One region of the Thermus brevis genome, then DNA from elsewhere that is predicted to be linked to it. Evidence: riboswitches for the same ligand, from Rfam matches in the RefSeq annotation. Region 1 holds a riboswitch; the other holds the start of a gene.
What was found. A riboswitch is a leader RNA that binds a small molecule or an ion and turns the genes downstream of it on or off. The one in region 1 is predicted to bind thiamine pyrophosphate.
Positions count from the first base shown of each region.

Region 2: it holds a riboswitch for thiamine pyrophosphate, as region 1 does, so the genes downstream of both, KQ693_RS04615 (thiamine ABC transporter substrate-binding protein) here and thiE (thiamine phosphate synthase) in region 1, are expected to answer to the same signal.

Region 1 covers NZ_CP102606.1:1,598,783-1,608,759, forward strand. The annotation lists gene KQ693_RS08725 (cobyrinic acid a,c-diamide synthase CobB) at 1-168, shown strand, start outside; gene sat (sulfate adenylyltransferase) at 165-1,217, opposite strand; gene cobA (uroporphyrinogen-III C-methyltransferase) at 1,220-1,945, opposite strand; gene KQ693_RS08740 (sulfite exporter TauE/SafE family protein) at 1,938-2,678, opposite strand; gene KQ693_RS08745 (phosphoadenylyl-sulfate reductase) at 2,679-3,347, opposite strand; gene KQ693_RS08750 (precorrin-2 dehydrogenase/sirohydrochlorin ferrochelatase family protein) at 3,335-3,985, opposite strand; gene KQ693_RS08755 (uroporphyrinogen-III synthase) at 3,982-4,740, opposite strand; gene KQ693_RS08760 (nitrite/sulfite reductase) at 4,753-6,483, opposite strand; TPP riboswitch at 6,610-6,719, shown strand; gene thiE (thiamine phosphate synthase) at 6,814-7,434, shown strand; gene thiS (sulfur carrier protein ThiS) at 7,421-7,615, shown strand; gene KQ693_RS08775 (thiazole synthase) at 7,616-8,401, shown strand; gene KQ693_RS08780 (NAD(P)/FAD-dependent oxidoreductase) at 8,398-9,333, shown strand; gene thiC (phosphomethylpyrimidine synthase ThiC) at 9,336-9,977, shown strand, end outside.
Region 2 covers NZ_CP102606.1:807,453-817,429, reverse strand. The annotation lists gene KQ693_RS04645 (FAD-binding oxidoreductase) at 1-1,191, shown strand, start outside; tRNA gene KQ693_RS04640 (tRNA-Met) at 1,201-1,277, shown strand; gene KQ693_RS04635 (4a-hydroxytetrahydrobiopterin dehydratase) at 1,329-1,568, shown strand; gene KQ693_RS04630 (acyl-CoA thioesterase) at 1,581-1,940, shown strand; gene KQ693_RS04625 (DNA-formamidopyrimidine glycosylase) at 1,946-2,743, shown strand; gene KQ693_RS04620 (ABC transporter permease) at 2,740-4,221, opposite strand; gene KQ693_RS04615 (thiamine ABC transporter substrate-binding protein) at 4,288-5,322, opposite strand; TPP riboswitch at 5,344-5,438, opposite strand; gene KQ693_RS04610 (alpha/beta fold hydrolase) at 5,477-6,325, opposite strand; gene KQ693_RS04605 (hypothetical protein) at 6,295-6,534, opposite strand; gene KQ693_RS04600 (fuculose-1-phosphate aldolase) at 6,531-7,109, opposite strand; gene rpoC (DNA-directed RNA polymerase subunit beta') at 7,189-9,977, opposite strand, start outside.

The sequences.
Region 1 (9,977 bases):
AGCCCCGCCTGGCGGCGGGTGGGGGGAGAGGAGGTGGAGGGGTATACAGACGGTAGGGTTTTGGCGAGCTTTGTCCACCTCTACCTCCCCACTCGTCTTGAGGCGGTGGCCAGGCTCCTGGTCCTGGCCCAAAGGGGCTTGGAGGAAGGCCCGTCGGAGGGTCCCTAAACCCCTTCCCGTAGGATAGGGACCAGTTCCGGGCGTACCAGCTCGGCGGGTGGGGTTTTGCCCTCCCTTAAGAGGGACCGTACCCTGGTCATGCTGATGGAGGTTCGCTTTTCCCGGTGGTGGTCGGGGCAGGTTCTTTCCGAGGCGATCCCGCCGCAGATGGGGCAGTGAAAGACCGCGCCCACCTTCACGATCTCGATGCCCAAGGGGGGAAGCTGGTCAAAGATGCGGTGGGCTGCGTAAGGATCGTAAAAATCTCCTACCCCTGCATGATCCCGGCCCACCAGGAAGTGGGTGGCCCCGAAGTTCTTGCGCACAAGGGCGTGGAATACCGCTTCCCGGGGCCCGGCGTAGCGCATCGGGGTGGCAAGGCCAAACAGGGCCACCCGTTCCCGGGGCAAAAAGCCTTCTATGAGGGCTTGGTAAGCCTTAACGATGACCTCCGTGGGGAAGTCGTCCTCTTTCTTGGCACCCAGGATGGGATGGACTAGAACTCCATCGGCCAGCTCCAGTCCCAACCGGATCAGGTACTCGTGGGCCCGGTGGGGGGCGTTGCGGGTTTGAAAGGCCACCACCCTACTCCAGCCCTTTTCCCGGAAGAAAGCCCGCATCTCCTCGGGGGTTTTCTCAAGCTGTGCAGACCGGGGTCTCCAGGCCAACACCTCTACCCGCCCCCCGAGGGCGTAGGGCCCCTTGGCGAGGAGCTTCTTGACCCCGGGGTGGGCCTCGCTCTCCGTACCGAACACCTGCCGGGACAAGGTCTTCAAGTCCAGCTCGTAGGCGTCCTCTACCTGGAGAAGGGCCACCGGCTTTTCCCGGCGCACGAGGACCACCTGATCCCCCTTGCCCACCCGGGGTCGCTCCTGGAGCTGGAGGAGGATGGGAATCGTCCAAACCTCTCCCGAAGGGAGGCGCATCTCCTGGGCCACGGAAAGGGTTTCCTCCCGAGTCATAAAGCCTCGCACAGGGTGGAAGGCTCCCGTGGCCAGGTTTTCTAGGTCCAGCTGCTCGTCCTCGCCAATGGTCACCTGGGGTAGGGTTTCCACCATGGTCAAACCTCCGCAAGGACCCAAGTCTGGGGCGTCTTTTGGAGAACGTCAAAGACCTCCACCACCTTGCCGATCACCCAGACCGCTGGGGCGGCCACCTCCACCTTCCCCTCCGCCACCTCTTCCAGCCGGCTTAACACCCGCGCTTCCTTGGGGGTGGTGGCCCTCTCCACGAAGAGGCAAGGTTCCTTGGGATCCCTTCCCAACCGAATCAGCTCTTGGGCAATCCATGCCCGCCTTCTCACCCCCATGAGGACCACCAGGGTGGATACCTTGGCGGAGGCGCTTAGGTCCGGGTATCCACCACCCTCTAAAACCCCGGAGACCACCGCAAAGCCCGAACTGAGGCCTCGGTGGGTGAGGGGAAGTCCTGTGGCCAGGACGCTGCTTACCCCAGGTACTACCTCCACCGCCACCCCATGGGCGCTGAGGAAAAGCACCTCCTCACCCCCTCTTCCGAATACGAAGGGGTCCCCTCCCTTGAGCCGGACCACGAAGGGGTGGGTCCGGGCGTAGTGGAGGAGAAGCCGGTGGATGTCATCCTGCTTGCCGCTTTCCCCTTCCGCCTTGCCCACCTCCACCCTTTTCCCCTGGATTAGGGCCAGGATCTTCCCGTCCACCAGCCGGTCGTGGAGGACCACCGGGGCTTCCCTGAGGAGGCGGTAGGCCTTCAGGGTGAGGAGGTCGGGATCTCCTGGCCCGGCTCCCACCAGGTAGACCCTAGCCATGGGCCACCCCCCGCCAGACCATCTGGGCACCGATGAAGAGAAGCCAGAGTAGGAGGGCTACCCGGAAGGGCTGCTTGGGCACGCGGGTGGCCACGAGGGCCCCCAGGCTGGCCCCCACGATTCCTCCTAGGCTTAGGGAGAGGAGGAGGTTTGGGTCCACCTGGCCGAAGTGGAGGTGCACCCCAGCCCCCGCCAGGGAGAGGACCAGGCCGAAGAGGATGTCCGTGCCCACCACCTGCTGGGGAGTAAGGCGGGTGGCGTAGAGCAGGAGGAGGCTGCCCAGGGCCCCTGCTCCTGCCGAGGAGAAGCCCACCTCGAGGCCAATCCCGAAGGCGGCGGGAGGCAGGAGCCAGGGCCGTTCCCGGCTTAGGGTTAGCCGGGCCAGGCTCCGGTAAAGCCCAAGCCCCGCTGAAACCACCACGGTGAGCCCCACCAGGAGGAGGACCATGTCCTTGGCCCCCTTGAGGTGAACCAGGAGGAGGCTGCCCAGCAGGACCCCAGGAATCCCCCCCAAAAGGAGGAGGCTCAGCACCCTACCCGCCACCTGGCGCCTAAAGAGGTAGACGGCGCCAGCGGGAACCTTGACCAGAAAACCGAAGAGAAGGGCCGTGCCCACCGCGATCTCCGGGGAAAGGCCCAGGCCCAGGATGAGGAGGGGGGCGGTGATGGTGCCGGCCCCCACCCCGGTGATCCCGATGGCGAAGGCGATGAGGAAGCCCAGAAGAAAGGCCATCTATTCCTCCTTTGGGTGCAGGTGGATGCCACACTCCAGCTTGCCCTTGCCCGCCCAGCGGCCAGAGCGGGGGTCCTTGGGGTCTAGGGGCTTGGCCGTACAGGGAGCGCAGCCGATGGAGAGGTAGCCTTGGTCATAAAGGGGAAGGTGGGGAAGATCGGCCACAGCCAGGTAGGCGAAGACCTCCTTCAGGGTCCAATCGTAGAGGGGGTTCACCTTGATGAGGCGGTGGCCGCTTTCTAGGATGGCTTCCTCCCTTGGCTTCAGGTGGGCCCGGGTGGGGGACTGCTCCCGTCTAAGCCCTGTGAACCAAGTGTCGTAGTCCTCGAGGGCCCGGAATAGCGGGTCCACCTTGCGGATCTGGCAGCAGCGGGTGGGGTCGGTCTCGTAGAGCTTCCCGTATAGGCGTTCCTGCTCCTCCCGGGAAAGGCTTGGGGAGAGGTTGATGAGCTGGAAGCCAAGCTTCTCCTTTAGGGCATCCCGGTAGGCGTAGACCTCCGGGAAGTGGTAGCCGGTGTCCAGGAAGAGGACGGGGATGTCGGGTTTCTCCTCCAAGAGGAGATGGAGCACCACCACGTCCTCTGCTTGGAAACTGCACGTGAAGCAGGGCTTTTGGCCTTCCGCTAGGGCGTCCCGGATAAGGGCCTTGGCGCTTGTTACCTTGTCCATGGCTGAACCTCCGCAAGCACTTCCTCCACCTTTTCCTTGGCCCTGGTCAGGCCGGCCTCCGGATCCAGGTCAAGTTCCTCTAAGGCCAAATCCACAAGGCGGTACCAAAGCCGCTTGCGCTCTTCGAAGCAGGGGATCTCCGCTATCCGTGGCCTAAGGTGGCGCAGGTAGGCTACAAGTTCCCCGTACTCTGGACCCAAAAGCCGAAGAAAACGCTCCTTTAGGCGCACCGCCAAGGCAGGGGCAGCCCCAGAGGTGGAAAGGGCCACCACCAACTCCCCCCTTCGCACCACGGCGGGGAGGATGGCGGTGGCGTTTTCCGGGTCGTCCACCGCCACCAAAAACACCCTTCGCCTTTCCGCTTCTGCCTTTACCTGGGGGTGGATCCCCTTGTCCCGGGGATGGCTCACCACCAGGAAGAAGCCCTCGAGGTCCCCTTCCCGATAACCTCGGGGAAGCCAGCGGATCCTTCCCTCCTTGGCCAAGTCCGCCAGATTCCAATGGTCCTCCTCAGCCAGGACGGTAACCTGGGCCTGGGCCTCCAAGAGGGCTTGGAGCTTGGCCCCCGTTTCCGGGCCGCCGGCGATTAGGAGAACCGGCCTGTCCCTCAGGTTCAGCATGAGGGGAAAGTAGGTCATGCCACCCCCCGGTACAGGCGTAAGAAGCCCTGGAGCATGCTTCCTAGCCGCTCCTGCTCATCCACGTAGAAGGGCTGCACCCCCCACTCCCTTAAGGCATCCGCGGTAACCCGGCCCACGGCCAGGGCCTTTACCTCGTGCTGGAAGGTTCTCCTCAACTCCGAGGGGTTCCGGGCTCCCTCAAACAGGAACTCCACCTGGATGGCGGCTACAAAGGCTACCGCTTCCACCTCTTTGGCCAAAATGGTCTCCTCCAGAAGGCGGATCCCCTCAGGGTCCGGCAGGTGGCGGTAAGGCATGAGGGGGAGAACCGCATAGCCCCTTTCCTCCAAGGCCTGTTCCAGGAGGGGTAGGGGCTTGCCGTAAAGCTGGACGGCGGCCACTCCGGGTCCTTGGGGTAAGAGAGGCAGGAGGCTTGGTGTGGTCCCGTCTCCTACCCCATGAGGGGCAAGCCCTAGGTCCCTGAGTACCCGGGCGGCCTTGGTCCCCCGGGCCAAGCGGAGGGCTTTCTCCAGGCTCCCCTTCAGGTCTAGTTCCAAAACCCGCCCTCCTTCCAAAAGCTCCCTTACCCCTATCCCGGTGGTGGCCACGAAGAGATCCACGCCTTCTCCCAGCCGCCGGAGATGGTCCTGGTATTCGGGAGCGGGTACCTTTTCCGTGGCCTGAACAGGGAGAAGGAGGGGGATTAAGCCTAGCTTTGTCGCCAGGGATTTGAACTCTTCCCTCCTCCTGAGACCGGCATAGGCAATGCGCATCCCCAACCTCCCTTACACCGCGCACTCCCCACGGCCTAGCTGCACCCGGAAGGTTTCCCCTTCCGCCCCCAGGTCCTGGTAGTACTCTGGGGCTTCCTCATAGGAAGGAATAGTCTGGAGGTCCTCGAGAAGGGGCTTGAAGGAGGCGGCCCCCACCCGGTCCAAATAAGCCTGGAAACTTTCGCCCTGCTCCCGCTCCTCCTGGTAGCGCTTCAGGATCCTTTCCACCGCCTCAGGAGTGCGCCGGGCAGGAATCCGAGCCACTACTTGGCCAAAACGGGCCTCCCCCTCCCGGGTGCGCCCCCCCAGGAGGAGGGTGTAGTGAGGAACTTCGTTTTCCCCTACCTTACGGCTTGAGCCGTAAAGGCCGATATCGGCTATGTGGTGTTGACCGCAGGAGTTGGGGCAACCGGAGATCTTGATGCTAATGGACCGCACCGCTGGATCATGGGTCAGAGGAAGGGTGTGGAGGTGCGCTTCCAGGGCCTGCGCCAGTCCCCGGGAGCGGGTGATGGCCAGGTTGCAGGTGTCAGCTCCAGGGCAGCGGGTTATGTCCAGGATGGTGTGGGCCTCAGGATGGGCCAGGCCCACCCGCAACAGGGCTTCGTAAAGCCCACCCAAAGCGTCCTCGGGCACGAAGCGAAGGAGTAGGTTCTGGCTGATGGCACTCCTTATTTCTCCAGCGTAGGTTTCGGCGATATCCGCCAGCGCCCTGAGCCCTTCCGAGGTGATATCCCCAAGGGGAAGGCGCAGGGCCACGGTGTAGTAGCCCTCTTGCTTTTGACGAAAGAGGTTGGTGCGGCGCCAGGCATCAAACCCGGGAGCGAAGGAGAAGGGCTTCCTGGGAGGGGAGGGAAGGCTTGGGGGTGGGAGGTCCTGGGGAGGTTGCCAGGCCTTTAGGTCCTCACCGCTTGCGGTGAGCTTCACGATCCGCCTTTCCTCCCTTACCGCCTCGCGGAAGGCGGCAATTCCCCACTTCTTTACCAGAAACTTGAGCCGGGCTTGGGTTAGGACCTTGCGGTTACCGTGGCGGTCAAAGAGGCGGATGATGGCCAGCATGGTGGGGAGGAGGTCCTCCTCTGGGGTAAAGGGTTCCAAAAGTTCCGCGCTCATAGGAGCCGCTCCCAAGCCCCCGCCCACATAAAGGCGGAAGCCCCTTTTGCCCCCCTCCACCGCGGCCACCACCCCGATGTCGTGAATGGGGGTACGGGCATGGTCTGTGGCGCACCCCTCGAAGGCAATCTTGAATTTGCGGGGCAGGTTCTGCCCCACGGGGTGACGGAGGAAGTAGCGGTAGGCGGCCTCGGCGTAGGGAGTCACGTCAAAGGGCTCCTCAGGGGAAACTCCGGCGTACGGGCAGCAGGTGATGGCTCGGATGGAGTGGCCGCAGGCCTCGCGGGTAGTGAGGCCCACCCCGTTTACAGCCCGGAGGACGTGGGGTACGTCCCTTCGGTGCACGTGGTGAAGCTGCACCGCCTGCCGGGTGGTTACGTGGGCCAGACGGTTTTCTGCATACCGCTCCGCCACCTCTGCCAGAACCCTTAGGGCCTCCGGGCTTACCCGGCCCACGGGGAGTTTGATGCGCACCATGTGGTGCTCTGGCCTTCCCCGAATGCCGTAGATGCCGTTTTTCAGGCGGTAGACCCGGAAGTCCTCGGGGTCTTCCTCCCCCGCCTCGAGGCGGGAAATCATGGCCTCCAGATACTGGATTTCGGCTTCGGCCTCCGCGCTGAGTCCTGCCATTCCGCCTCCTTTCCCCCCTCCCCGGGGGATTGCCCGGCATGATATACCATTGAGTGTGTGAAAGTCAAGGGTATATGCCCTGTTCCCCAGGCCGGGTTTTCGAGAGCCCCGCATGCTATAGTGGAAGGGACAGGCTAGGGGTGCCCCAATGGAGGGGCTGAGAGCTAGGTTTCTCCTAGCAACCCTTAGAACCTGATCCGGGTAATGCCGGCGGAGGGAAGCCTATGCGGAAGAATCCCCTTACAAACCGACTTCTCCCCAGGCCGCGTGGGCCCTGGAGACCCGCTTGAGGCTTTACCCGTAGGGCACATGCGCTGGGGAGGTGAAAGCTTGCTGGGAAGGCTCTATCTGGTGGTGACCCCGAGGCCCGGTTGGTCCATGGTGGAGGTGCTGGATCGGACGGAACGGGCCCTGGCGGGTGGGGTGGAGGTCGTGCAGCTTCGGGCCAAGGACTGGGAGGCGAGGCCCATCCTGGACCTGGGGGAGAGGATGCTGGCCCTGGCCCGACGGTATGGGGTGCCCTTCCTCCTCAACGACCGGCCGGACCTGGCGGCCCTTCTGGGAGCGGATGGGGTGCACCTTGGCCAAGGGGACCTGACGCCCGCGGAGGCCCGGCGTTTCTTTCAGGGGATGGTGGGCCGCTCTACCCACGCTCCCGAACAGGCCCTAAGAGCCCTCGAGGAAGGAGTGGACTACCTCTCCATAGGCCCTGTGTGGGAAACCCCCACCAAGCCGGGGAGGCGGGCCGCGGGCCTGGGCTATGTGCGCTGGGCCCGGGAGAACCTGGGGGAGAGGCCCTGGTACGCCATCGGCGGCATCACCCTGGAGAACCTGGGGGAGGTTTCGGAGGCTGGGGCGCGCCGAGTTGTGGTGGTCCGTGCCATCCTGGACGCTGAGAACCCCGAGCGGGCGGCCCAGGCATTCAGGGAGCGGCTTTATGGTGTGGCTTAACGGGGAGGCTAAGCCCCTCGAGGGCAAGACGCTAAGGGAGGTTCTGGAGGAGCTGGACGTGGATCTTTCCCGGGTGGCGGTCCTCCTCAACGAGGAGGCCTACCTGGGGCGGGAGCTTCCTCACCACGTCCTGAAGGAGGGGGATGTGGTGGAGGTGGTCACCCTCATGCAAGGAGGCTAGATGGACACCTGGAAGGTCGGGGACATAGAGCTTAAAAGCCGTCTTATCCTGGGCTCGGGCAAGTTCCGGGACTTCGGGGTGATGCGAGAGGCCATAAGGGCTGCGGGGGCCGAAGTGGTCACCGTGGCCATCCGCCGGGTGGAGGCCAGGATGCCCGGGCACGTGGGTCTCCTCGAGGCCTTAGAGGGCGTGCGCCCCCTGCCCAACACGGCAGGCGCCAGGACGGCGGAGGAAGCGTTGAGGATAGCCCGGCTGGGCCGGGTTCTCACCGGGGAGAGGTGGGTGAAGCTGGAGGTGATCCCTGACCCCACCTATCTCCTCCCCGATCCCGTGGAAACCCTGAGGGCGGCGAGGATGCTCATGGACGAGGGCTTCCTGGTCCTGCCCTACATCGGTCCTGACCTCGTCCTGGCCAAGAAGCTTTCGGAGCAGGGCACGGCTACGGTGATGCCCCTGGCGGCCCCCATCGGCTCCGGCTGGGGGGTGAGGACCCGGGCCCTTTTGGAGCTCTTCGCCCGGGAGAAGACCTCACTGCCCCCGGTGGTGGTGGACGCAGGGCTTGGCCTCCCTTCCCATGCAGCGGAGGTGATGGAGATGGGTTTGGACGCCGTGCTGGTGAACACCGCCATTGCCGAGGCCCAAGATCCCGTGGCCATGGCTGAGGCCTTTCGTTTGGCTGTGGAGGCGGGGAGGAAAGCCTTTTTGGCCGGCCCCATGCGACCCCGGGAGGTGGCGAGCCCCTCGAGCCCCATGGAGGGCATCCCTTTGGGAGGTCCTAAGCCGTGAGGGTAGAGGTGGCGGTGGTGGGGGCGGGGATTATCGGAACCCTCGCCGCCTACGAGCTCAGGAAGCGGGGGCTTTCCGTCCTCCTCCTAGATGCCGGTAAGGAGGGAGCGGCTACCCTGGCCAGTGCGGGGATGCTGGCTCCTTATCCCGAGGGGCTTTCCGGGGAGGTTTTGGAGGCGGCCCTTTTCGGCCTGGAGTACTATCCAGGCCTCCTCGAGGAGCTTGCCGTCAAGGGATGGAAGGTGGAGGCGGGGTTTAGCGGCACCCAGGTGGCGGCCCTGTCCCAGGTGGAAAAGGAGGCCTGGGAGGCCCAGGAGTCCTTGTCCTACCCGGTTCGGGGTGGAAGGGGAGCGCGTACCTTCCCTGGGGGGTATGTCCATCCCAAGGCCCTCCGCAAGGCCTTACTGAAAGCTCTGGAGGTCATGGAAACCCCTTTCCTTCAAGCCGAGGTGGAGGAGGTGAAGGAAGGGGGAGTGCGAGGGCGCTGGCGGGAGGAGCCCTTTACCGCCCAGGCCCGGTTCGTCCTCCTGGCCGTGGGCGCCTGGGGTAGCCGATTTGGCCTTGGGGTCCGGCCCCTGAAGGGGGAGGCCTTGGTCCTCGAGGGCCCGGCTCCTCCTGCCCCCCTTTTCGCTGGGGAAGGGTACCTCCTTCCCCGGGAGGGTGGGGTATACGTGGGGGCCACCCAGCGAGAGGGATGGGCTCAAGGAGTGGATCTATTCGGCCTAAGGTGGCTTTCCGACTACGCCCACGAGCGCTTTCCCCTGCTGGCAGGGGCCAGGTTCCGGGAGGCCCTTTGGGGGTACAGGCCGGTGGGAGAGCTTTTCGTGGGTGAGGTGGAAAGGGGAGTGCTGGCTGCGGTGGGCCATGGAAGGAACGGCATCCTCCTGGCCCCGTGGACGGCGAAGAGGATTCTCGAGCTTTTGGGGGTGTAGCTATGACCCAGCTGGAAGCGGCAAGGAAGGGCATCGTGACCGAGGAGATGGCTTACGTGGCGGAGAAGGAGGGGGTTTCCCCTGAGTTTGTGCGGGAAGGGGTGGTGTCGGGGCAGATCGTGATTCCCAGGAACCCCAACCACCGCACCCTTCGGGACTTCAAGGGGATCGGGGAAGGGCTCAGCGTGAAGGTAAACGCCAACCTGGGTACCTCCTACGACTACGTCAACCTCGAGGAGGAGGTGGAAAAGGCCAGGGTGGCCATTCAGTACGGGGCGGACACCATCATGGATCTCTCCACAGGGGGGGACTTGAAGGCCATCCGGGAAAGAATCCTCGAGGTGGCCACCGTTCCTTTGGGCACCGTGCCCATCTATGAGGCGGAGTTCCGCGCCGCCAAGAGGAAGAGCTTCTTCGACATGTCCGCGGACGAGCTTTTCGAGGTCATAGAGGAACACGGGCGGCAGGGGGTGGACTACATCACCGTGCACGTGGGGGTTACCCTGAAGAACCTGGAGGTTTACCGGAATTCCTCCCGGACCACGGGGATTGTGAGCCGGGGTGGAGGGCTTCTCGCCGCCTGGATGCTCCACCGGGGAGAGGAGAACCCCCTTTACGCCCGCTTTAACGACCTCCTGGACATC
Region 2 (9,977 bases), 790 kb from region 1:
GTGATTCCCTTTGGGGCTGGAACCAGCCTCGAGGGGCACCTCTACCCCTTGAAGGAAACCCTGAGCCTGGATTTCAGCCGCATGAACCGGGTCCTCGAGGTGCGCCCGGAGGATTTCCTTTGCGTGGTGGAGCCCGGCCTCACCCGCAAGGCGCTAAACGAAGCCCTAAAGGGCACGGGGCTCTTCTTCCCCGTGGACCCCGGGGCGGACGCCACCCTAGGCGGTATGGCCGCCACCAACGCCAGCGGCACCACCACGGTGCGCTACGGAGGGATGCGGCAGAATGTCCTGGCCCTGCAAGTGGTCTTGGCCAACGGGGAGGTCCTGGAGCTCGGCCGGGGGGTACGCAAAACCAGCGCCGGTTATGACCTGAAAGACCTCTTCATCGGCTCGGAGGGCACCTTGGGGATCATCACCCGCCTCACCTTAAGGCTCCACCCCTTGCCCGAGCACATCCACACCCTGAGGGTCTTCTTCCCCCGGGTGGAGGAGGCCGCGGAGGCCAGCTACCAGGTGATGGCCAGCGGGCTTCCCGTGGCCCGGCTGGAGCTACTGGACGAACTGGCCCTAAGGGCCCTAAACCGCTACCTTCAGGCGGGCTTCCCGGAGCGCCCGGCCCTCTTTCTGGAGTTCCACTCCTCCACCCGGGAGGCCCTGGAGGCGGAAAGCGCCCTGGCCCTGGAGATCATGCGGGAGGCAGGGGCTTTGGAGGTGGAGGCCGCCAAGACCGAAGAGGAGCGCAGGCGCCAGTGGGAAGCCCGACACCAGGCCTACTGGGCCCTGGTGCACCTCTTCCCAGGCCATCGCTTCGTGATCACCGACGTGGCCGTCCCCCTTTCGCGTCTACCGGAGATGGTGCGCCACGCCCAAGGGCTTCTTGAGGAAATGGGCCTTACCGGAAACATCCTGGGCCATGTGGGGGATGGGAACTTCCACACCCTGGTCCCCATCCTGCCCCAGGACTACCCCAAGGCGGAGGCCTACGCCGAGGCCCTGGTGCGAAGGGCCTTGGAGCTGGGAGGCACCTGCACCGCTGAGCACGGGGTAGGCCTGAGGAAGAAGAAGTATCTACCCTTGGAACACGGGGCTGCTCTGGAATGGATGCGAAAACTAAAGGACCTCCTTGACCCCGAGGGGCTCCTGAACCCGGGCAAGGTGCTTGACACACCCCCTTCTTCCCGCTATAGTTAAGGATGGCGACGCGGGGTGGAGCAGCCTGGTAGCTCGTCGGGCTCATAACCCGAAGGTCGCGGGTTCAAATCCCGCCCCCGCAACCAAACGAAACCCCGGGCACACGGGCGCCCGGGGTTTTCCCTTACCCTTAAGGCATGGACTGGGAAACCCGGCAAAACCCCGAGCGCCTGGTCAAAACCTTCCGCTTTGCCAACTTCCAGGAGGCGATGGTCTTCGCCAACAGGGTGGCCGAGTTGGCCGAGGCCAAGGGCCACCACCCCCGCCTCACCGTGGAGTGGGGGCGGGTCACGGTGGAGTGGTGGACCCATAGCGCCGGTGGTATCACCGAGAAAGACCGGGAGATGGCCCGCCTCACCGACCTTCTCCTGGGGTAGCCTGGGAAAGGTATGGAGGCACGCACCTTAGAGCTCGTCTTCCCCGAGCACACCAATCCCCTGGGGGCTGCCTTTGGCGGCTTCGTGCTGGGCCTTATGGACAAGGTGGGTTCCTACGCCGCCGCCCGCAGGGCAAGAAAGCCCGTGGTAACCGTGGCGGTGAGCAGCGTGGAGTTCAAGGTACCCATCCGCACCGGGGACCTCCTGGAGGTGGTGGCCAAGGTGGTGCGGGTGGGGCGCACCTCCTTGACGGTGGAGGTGGAGGTCTATAAGGAGCACTTCGGCCAGGAAGATGGCCGCGTGCTGGCCACCAAGGGGGAACTCACCTACGTGGCGGTGAACGAGAAGGGCCAGCCCGTGCCCGTGGACTAGACCCCATGCCCGAGCTACCGGAGGTGGAAACCACGAGGAGGAAGCTTCTTCCCCTCTTTGTGGGCAAGAGGCTTCTCCAACTGGAACACCGGGATCCCAGGCGCTACCGCCACACGGAACGGGCGGCAGGCCAAAGGGTGGAGGGAATCCGGCGCCGGGGTAAGTTCCTCCTCTTCGCCCTCACGGAAGGGTGGGAGATGGTGGTCCACCTGGGGATGACGGGGGGCTTTCGCCTGGAAAGGAGCCCCCACACCCGGGTGGCCTTCCAGCTGGAGGACCGGGAGGTCTTCTTCCACGACCCCCGGCGCTTTGGCCGCATCTGGGTGGTAAGGAAGGGGGATTACCAGGAGATCCCCCTTCTCCTTCAACTGGGCCCGGAGCCCCTTTCGGAAGATTTCCGGTTCCACGAGTTCTGGCTGGGGCTAAAGGGAAGCCAGAAGCCCCTCAAGGCCCTCCTTCTGGAACAGCGCCTGGCCGCCGGGGTGGGGAACATCTATGCGGACGAAGCCCTTTTTAGAGCCCGCCTCTCCCCTTTCCGCCGGGGACGGGAGCTTACGGAAGCCGAAGCGCAAAGGCTTTTCGCAGCCCTTAAAAAGGTGCTCGCCGAGGCCCTCCTCTTGGGAGGAAGCACCCTTTCCGACCGCACCTACCAGCAGCCCGATGGCCTACAGGGAAGCTTCCAGATGCGCCACGCCGTCTACGGCCGCACAGGGCTTCCCTGCCCGGTTTGCAGCACACCCATCGCCAAAAGGGTGGTGGCAGGTAGAGGCACCCACTTCTGCCCCCGGTGCCAGGGATTCTAGCCCAGCCGCCCTCTTCCCCGGTCCAGGAGATAGAAGGCAAGCCCCGAGAGAAGGGCCAGAAGGGCGGCTATGGCCAAGGCCTCCCGGAAGGGAGCCTCCCCGGGCCGGCCCAGGCGCTCATAGATGGCTAGGGTCAGGGTGGTCCACTCGGGCCGCCAAAGCACCAGGGTGGCTCCAAACTCCCCCAAAATGGCCGCCAAGGCCAGGGCCAGCCCGGATTGCAGGGCGGGAAAGACCAAAGGGATCTCCACCCGCAAAAACGCCCGAAGGGGCGTGGCCCCCAGGACCCGGGCCGCCTCGAGGAGGCTTGGGGAAAGGCTTCTTAAGGCAGGCAGGAGGGCCCGGGCAAGGAGGGGGTAGGCCAAAAGGGCATAGGCGGCAAGCAGAAGGAGCAAGGAGCCCCGGAGGTTTGGGTAAGCCAAAAGGTAGCCGAGGCCCACGGCCACCGGGCTCACCATGAGGGGGAAAAGCCCCAAGAGGTCCATGAGGGGGCTCCGGCGGGCCGCTGCGGCATAAGCCACTCCCAAAGGAAGCGCCAGGGCCAGGGCCAAGAGGGTGAAGCGGAGGCTATTCCCCAACGCCACGGAAAGGGGAGTGAAGTCCTCCGAGGCCCAGGCGGCGGCCAAGGCCCCTAGGTCCAGGCGCAGAAAAAGCCCCCACAAGGGGGCAAAAAGGAGGAGAAAAAGGACGCCTAGGCCCAGGGTATAGGCCCAAGGAGGAGGGGGAAGAAGCCCTCCGGGGGACAGGGGGTAGGGCCGGAGGCGCAGGTAGAGGGCCACGGCGAGGCCCAGGGTGAGGATCTCCAAAAGCATGAGGGCGCTGGCCTCGGGGAAGGCCAGGCGGTAGGCCAAGAGGGTGTAGACCTCCACCTCGAGGGTGGCGTACCGGGGCCCCCCCAGGAGGAGAGGGACCCCGAAGGCGGAAAAGGCGTAGATGAACACCAAAAGCCCTGCAGAACCCAAGGCGGGGAGGAGGAGGGGAAGCCCTACCCTTAGAAAAGCCCTGGGGCTCGAGGCCCCCAGGACCCGAGCCGCCTGCAAGGGGCCTTCCAGGTTCAAGGCCACCGGCAGGAGGATCCTGAGGGCAAGGCCCAGGTTGTAAAAAATGGCGGCCAGAAAAAGGATGGCCTTGGTGCCGTAAAGGTCCACCCCCAAAAGTCCCCTGGGGCCCAGGAGGGCTAAAAACCCCAGGGCCACCACCGGGGTGGGGAGGACGAAGGGCAAGGTGGAAAGAGCCAGGAAAACCCCCCTAAGGGGGAAGCGGCGGCGAAAGAGGAAGGCCAGGGGCAGGGCCAGGGACAGGGTGAAGAGGGCAGAGAGAAGCCCATACTCCAGGCTCCAGAGGTAGCGCTCCCAGTAGTAGGGGTCTGCCAGGGCCCGGGCAAACCCCTCCCCTACCCCCAGGGCCAGGATGCGGAAAAGGGGGTAGAAGAGGGCTAGGCTCAGGAAGAGGAGGACGAAAAAGCCTCCGTAGGCCATCCCCCTAAGCCTAACCCCCAAGCCGCCCGGCGAAAAGCCCAGGGCCTTCCCAGCCTGAGGGAGGCGCTACCGCCTGCCCTGGCGCACCGACTCGGGGCTTTGCCCCTGCAGGACCACCTTGGTCCACTCCTCGATCCAGCGCTCCCGGTTTTGGGCCATGGCCCTGGGGTCCATACGCACGCTCCCAAGGGGCTCAGGCGCGAAGCGGAAGACCTCGGGGAGCCTGGCATCCCGGCGGGCCGGGTACATCCACATCTCCGTGGGAAGGTTCTCCTGGACCGGCTTGGAAAGGAGCCAGTCCACCACCTTCCTGGCCCCCTCCAGGTTCTTGGTCCCCTTCAGGATCCCCACGAACTCCACCTGGAAGAAGGCCAGCTCGGGGAAGAGGTTTCCCGTGGGCGGCTCTTGGTACTTCCCCTCGGAATAGTAGACCTCGGCGGCGGGGCTGGTGGTGTAGGAGACCACCAGGGGCCTATCCCCCTTGTAAAGGGTGAAGTGGGTGTAGTAGGCCTCGCTCCACCCCTTGGCCACCCGCACCCCTCCATCCCTGAGCTTGGCCCAGAAGTCCAGGTAGCCATCCTCGCCGAAGCGGGCCACCGTGGCCATGAGGAAGGCCAGGCCCGGGGAACTGGTGGCGGGGTTTTGCACCACCAGAAGCCTGGCGTACTCGGGCCGAGCGAGGTCGGCGGGGGCCTTGGGCAAGGGACGGTCCTTGAAGTAGGCCCGGTCGTAGTTCAGGCTCACCCAGCCGTAGTCCACGGGAAGGGCGCGGAAGGTAGGGTCCAGAAGCAAGGTGGCCTTAAGGTTCTGGATCTCTGGGCTACGGTAGGGCAAGAGGATATCCGCCTCGAGGGCCCGGGAGAGGAAGGTGTTGTCAAAGCCGTAGATCACGTCGGCGATGGGGGCTCCCTTGGTGAGGATGGCCCGGTTTAGGGTTTCCCCGGCATCCCCCCCTTTAAGGAAGCGGAGCTTCAGGCCGGTTTCCCGCTCAAACCGGGCGATGAGCCCCTTATCCAGGGAAAAGCTGCTGTGGGTGAGGACGGTGATCTCCTGGGCGAAGCCGAAGGCCAGAAGGACCAGCAGGGCAAAGATCCTCAACATAAAACCCCTCCTTGTCACCGGGAGGGGCCTTGGTCACCTTCCCTACGCCGGCATTACCCGGATCAGGTTCCAAGGGTATCTCTCAGCCCCATAAGAGGGCACCCCCGGTGACGCCCTGAGTTTACCACCCTTCCTGGCCCTGGAAGGGCATCCCTCACACCCTCCAGAGAGCCAGCAGGCCCTCGAGGACCTCCCGGAAGGCCTCGCCAAAAGCCTCCGGCTGGTCGATCCAGGGGTAGTGCCCGGCCCCGGGTATCACCCGGATGGGGGCTTTGAGGCGTTCCGCCACCTCCTCGGCATAGGGGTAGCTGGTGCCGTCCTTCTCCCCCACCAGCAGGGCCACCGGCTTGCGGCTTGGGGAGAGGTAAGGAGTGTAGTCCAGCCGCCAGAGACCGTTTTTCCAAAAGGCCAAGGCCGGGGTATCCGGCCCCAGGATGCCCGAGCCCTCCGCCACCCACTCGTACTCCAGGCGGCCATGGGGGGTGGGAAACATGAGGCGGTCGAAGAGGAGCTTGGGCTCCGCCTTCTCCAAGGCCGCCCTCAGGTTCGCCTCGGGGTCGGCCAAAGGCTCAAGCCCCGCCGCCTCCGCAAGCCTTGCGGAAAGCCAGGGGAAGCTCACCCAGGGGGAAAGGAGCACCGCCCCCAGGACCTCCGGGTAGCGGCGGAGGAGCTCCAGGGCCACCAGGGCTCCGAAGCCGTGGGCCAGAAGATGAAACTGCTCCAGCCCCAGGGCCTCGGCCAGGGCCACGGTATCCTCCACCAGGGCATCTATGGTGAAAAGCCTGGGGTCCTGGGGAAGCTCCAGGCTCCGGCCGGAACCCCGCTGGTCGAAGTAGATGACCCTGAACCCTTCCAGGTAGTCCTGAAGCCCTTCCCTCAAGGCGTAGGCGTTTCCCCCAGGCCCTCCGTGGAGGACCAGGAGGGCCGGGGCATGCTCGTCCCCCACGTCCTCCACGTAAAGCTCCGCCTCCCCTACGGGGATGTAGCCGATTTCTTCCCGCATCCCCTATAGACTACCCCATCCTCCAGGGTGAAGGCCCAAACCTTAACCCCGGGCAGGGCCCTGGCCTTGGCCAAGGCTTCCTCCCCGGCGCCGAACACCTCCAAAAGCCAGACCCCTTCCCCCGCAAGAAGCCAGTAGGGATGGGGAAGCTCCCGGGCCAAGCCCAAAAGGGCCTCCTTTTCCTTGCCCTCCACAAAGACTACCCTCATCCCCTCCCCCAAAGGCGGTGGTAGAAGAGGATCTCCGCGCTTTCCTCCAAGGTGGTGAGGAGGCTATAGGCCTCCAGAAGGGCGTCCTCCGGCTTCTCCTTAAGCCCTATGGCAAAGGCCCCGTGGCCCCTTAACAGGCAGGCCCGGTGCCCCTTAAGGCCCTCCGCCACGGCCAAAGCGGCCTCCAGGGTGGCGCTTGTGGTCTTGGGGGCAAGCACGGGAACCTCCTTCAGGTAGTACTGGCCCTCGAGGTCCAGGGGAACAATCCGGTCCAGGTGCAAGGAAAGAGCCACCGCCACCCGGGGATGGGCGTGGACGATGGCCCGGGCCGGGGTCGCCCGGTACACCTCCCGGTGGATCACGCTCTCCACGCTGGCCCCTTCCGGAAAGGGGCCCTCGAGGGGCACCTCCACCAGGTCCTCGGGGGTCAGGCGGGCCTTCTGCACCCCGCTTTTGGTGATGAGAAAGCCCTCCTTGGTGCGCACGGAAAAGTTGCCCGCGGTGGCGGAGATGAGCCTGTGGTGGAAAAGATCCTCCCCCACCTGGCGAAAGGCGGTGTAGATCCGCGCCAGCATGGGCCCATTATGGCGCAAAAGCCCTTCTGGGGGCGGCGCTTAGGAGCCCCCACCCTGGCTATGCCAGGGTGGGGTGGCCCTAGGCTTGCTTCCCAGGCTGCTCGCGGCGGCCAGGGCGGCGGAGGGCAGGCTCCTTCTCCTTGGCCTCCACCGCCTCCTTCCTGGCTTCCTCGATGGCCTTGAGGGTCTTCTTGTCCACCACCTGGGTAAAGCGCACGAAGTCGTTTCCGGTCCCCGCAGGGATCAGGCGGCCCAGGATGACGTTTTCCTTGAGACCGATGAGCTCGTCCTTCTTGCCGGCGATGGCCGCCTCGGTGAGCACATGGGTGGTGTTCTGGAAGCTGGCGGCGGAAAGCCAGCTCTTGGTGGACAGGGCGCTCTTGGTGACCCCCATGAGGAGGGGCTTCCAGGCCACCGGGGTCTTGCCCTCGGCGATGAGCCGCTCGTTCAGGGCCTCCACGTCCCACTTCTCCAGGACCTGGCCCTCCAGCAGGCGGCTATCCCCGGGATCGGTGACCTCCACGTACTTGAGCATCTGCCGCACCACGATCTCGATGTGCTTGTCGTGGAGCTTCACCCCCTGGGCCCGATAGACCTTCTGGATCTCGTCCACCAGGTAGCGCTCCACCGCCTCGGGGCCCTTGGCCTCCAGAAGCTGGTGGGGATCCACGGCCCCGCGGGTCAAAGGCTGGCCCGCCTCCACGTAATCCCCATCCTTCACCACCAGGCGGGCATCCTTGGGGAGCTTGTACTCCTTGGAGAAGCCCTCGGATTCCACGAAGACGGAAAGCTTCTCCTCGGTTTCCTCGATGCGCACCACCCCGTCGATCTCGGAGATCACCGCCTTGGCCTTGGGCCTGCGGGCCTCAAAGAGCTCGATGACCCGGGGCAGACCCTGGGTAATGTCGGTGCCCACCGCCACGCCGCCCGTGTGGAAGGTGCGCATGGTGAGCTGGGTGCCGGGCTCGCCGATGGACTCCGCCGCCACCACCCCCACCGCTTCCCCGATGGACACGGGCCTGGCCATGGAGAGGTCGTAGCCGTAGCACTTCTGGCACACCCCGTAGCGGGTCTGGCAGGTGAGGGGGCTACGCACGGGCACCTCCTTGATCTCCCCGGCCTCCGCCGCCTTGATGATGAGCCCCACGTCCTCGAGGGTCAGGTAGCGCCCTTCCTCCAGGCGCTGGCCCAGAACCTCCACCTCCCGGGCCAGAACGCGGCCATAGAGGCCGGACTCGATATCCGAGCGCTTCCTGAGGCGCAGGGTGCGGGTCACCTCGTCGGGCTGGAAGAGGGGGACGGAGATGAAGTTGGTGGTGCCGCAGTCCGCCTCCCGCACCACGATCTCGTGGGCCACGTCCACCAGCTTCCGGGTGAGGTAGCCCGAGTCCGCGGTCCTGAGGGCGGTGTCCGCCCCACCCTTCCGGGCCCCGTGGCTGGAGATGAAGTACTCCAGCACGGTGAGGCCTTCCCGGAAGGAGGAGCGCACCGGCACCTCGAAGGTCTCCCCCGAGGGCTTTTGCATGAGGCCCCGCATGCCGCAAAGCTGGCGGATCTGCTGGGGGTTACCCCGGGCCCCGGACTGGGCCATCACGTAGAGGGGGTTGAAGGGGTAGTTCTCCTCAAAGTTCTTGAAGACCGCCTGGGTGACCTTCTCCGTGGTTTCGGTCCAGAGCTGGATCACCTGGTCGTAGCGCTCCCGGTCCGTGAGGAAGCCCATCTCGTAGGCCTGCTCGATCTGCCTAAGCTTCTTGTCGGCTTCCTCCAGGTACTTCTGCTTCTCGGGGGGGATGACGGCGTCGTCGATGCCGATGGTGATCCCGCTGGTGGTGGACAGGGTGAAGCCGTAGTACTTGAGGGCGTCCAGAAGCCTTGCGGTCTTCTCGATCCCCAGGCGCAGGAAGGACTGGTAGACCAGGTCCTTCAAGGAGTTCTTCTCCTGGGGCACGTCCATCTGCAGAAGCTCCTGGGCCACCTTCTCATCCCCCACCGCCTCGCCCACGATGCGGGCGAAGAGGACCCGGCCCGGGCTGGTTTCCAGGCGCTTGCCCAGGTAGCGCACCGTCACCACGTCCTGCAGGTCCAGAAGGCCATGGGCCACCGCCAAAAGGGCCTCGTCGGGGCTTGTGAAGACGAACTTCAAGCGGCCCACGCTGGTTTCCTTGCCCGCCACCTTGATGGGAGCGTTCAAGGCCACCTCGCCCCGGTCGTAGGCGGCCAGGGCCTCCTCCACGGTGGCGAACTCCCGGCCCGCCCCCTTCTTCTCCCGGCGCACCTGGGTGATGTAGTAAAGCCCCAGGATGATGTCCCGGCTGGGCTTGGCCAAAGGCTCCCCGGAGGCCGGGGAGAGGAGGTTGTGGGCGGAGAGCATCTGGATGCGGGCCTCCGCCTGGGCGAAGGAGGAGAGGGGCACGTGCACCGCCATCTGGTCCCCGTCGAAGTCGGCGTTGAAGGCCTCGCAGACCAGGGGGTGGAGCTGGATGGACTGGCCTTCCACCAAAACCGGCTGGAAGGCCTGGATGCCCAGGCGGTGGAGGGTGGGGGCGCGGTTTAAGAGGACCACCTTGCCGTGGATGACCTCCTCCAGGGCATCCCACACCTCGTCCTTGATGTCCCGCTGCCTTTCCAGCATCCTGCGGGCCGCCTTCACGTTGGGGGCAATGCCCTTTTCCTCCATCTTCTTGAGGAGGAAGGGCTTGAAGAGCTCCAGGGCCATGCGCTTGGGCAGGCCGCACTGGTGGAGCTTGAGCTGGGGACCCACCACAATGACGCTCCGCCCCGAGTAGTCCACCCGCTTGCCCAAGAGGTTCTGGCGGAAGCGGCCCTGCTTGCCGGAGAGGATGTCGGTGAGGCTCCTAAGAGGCCGTT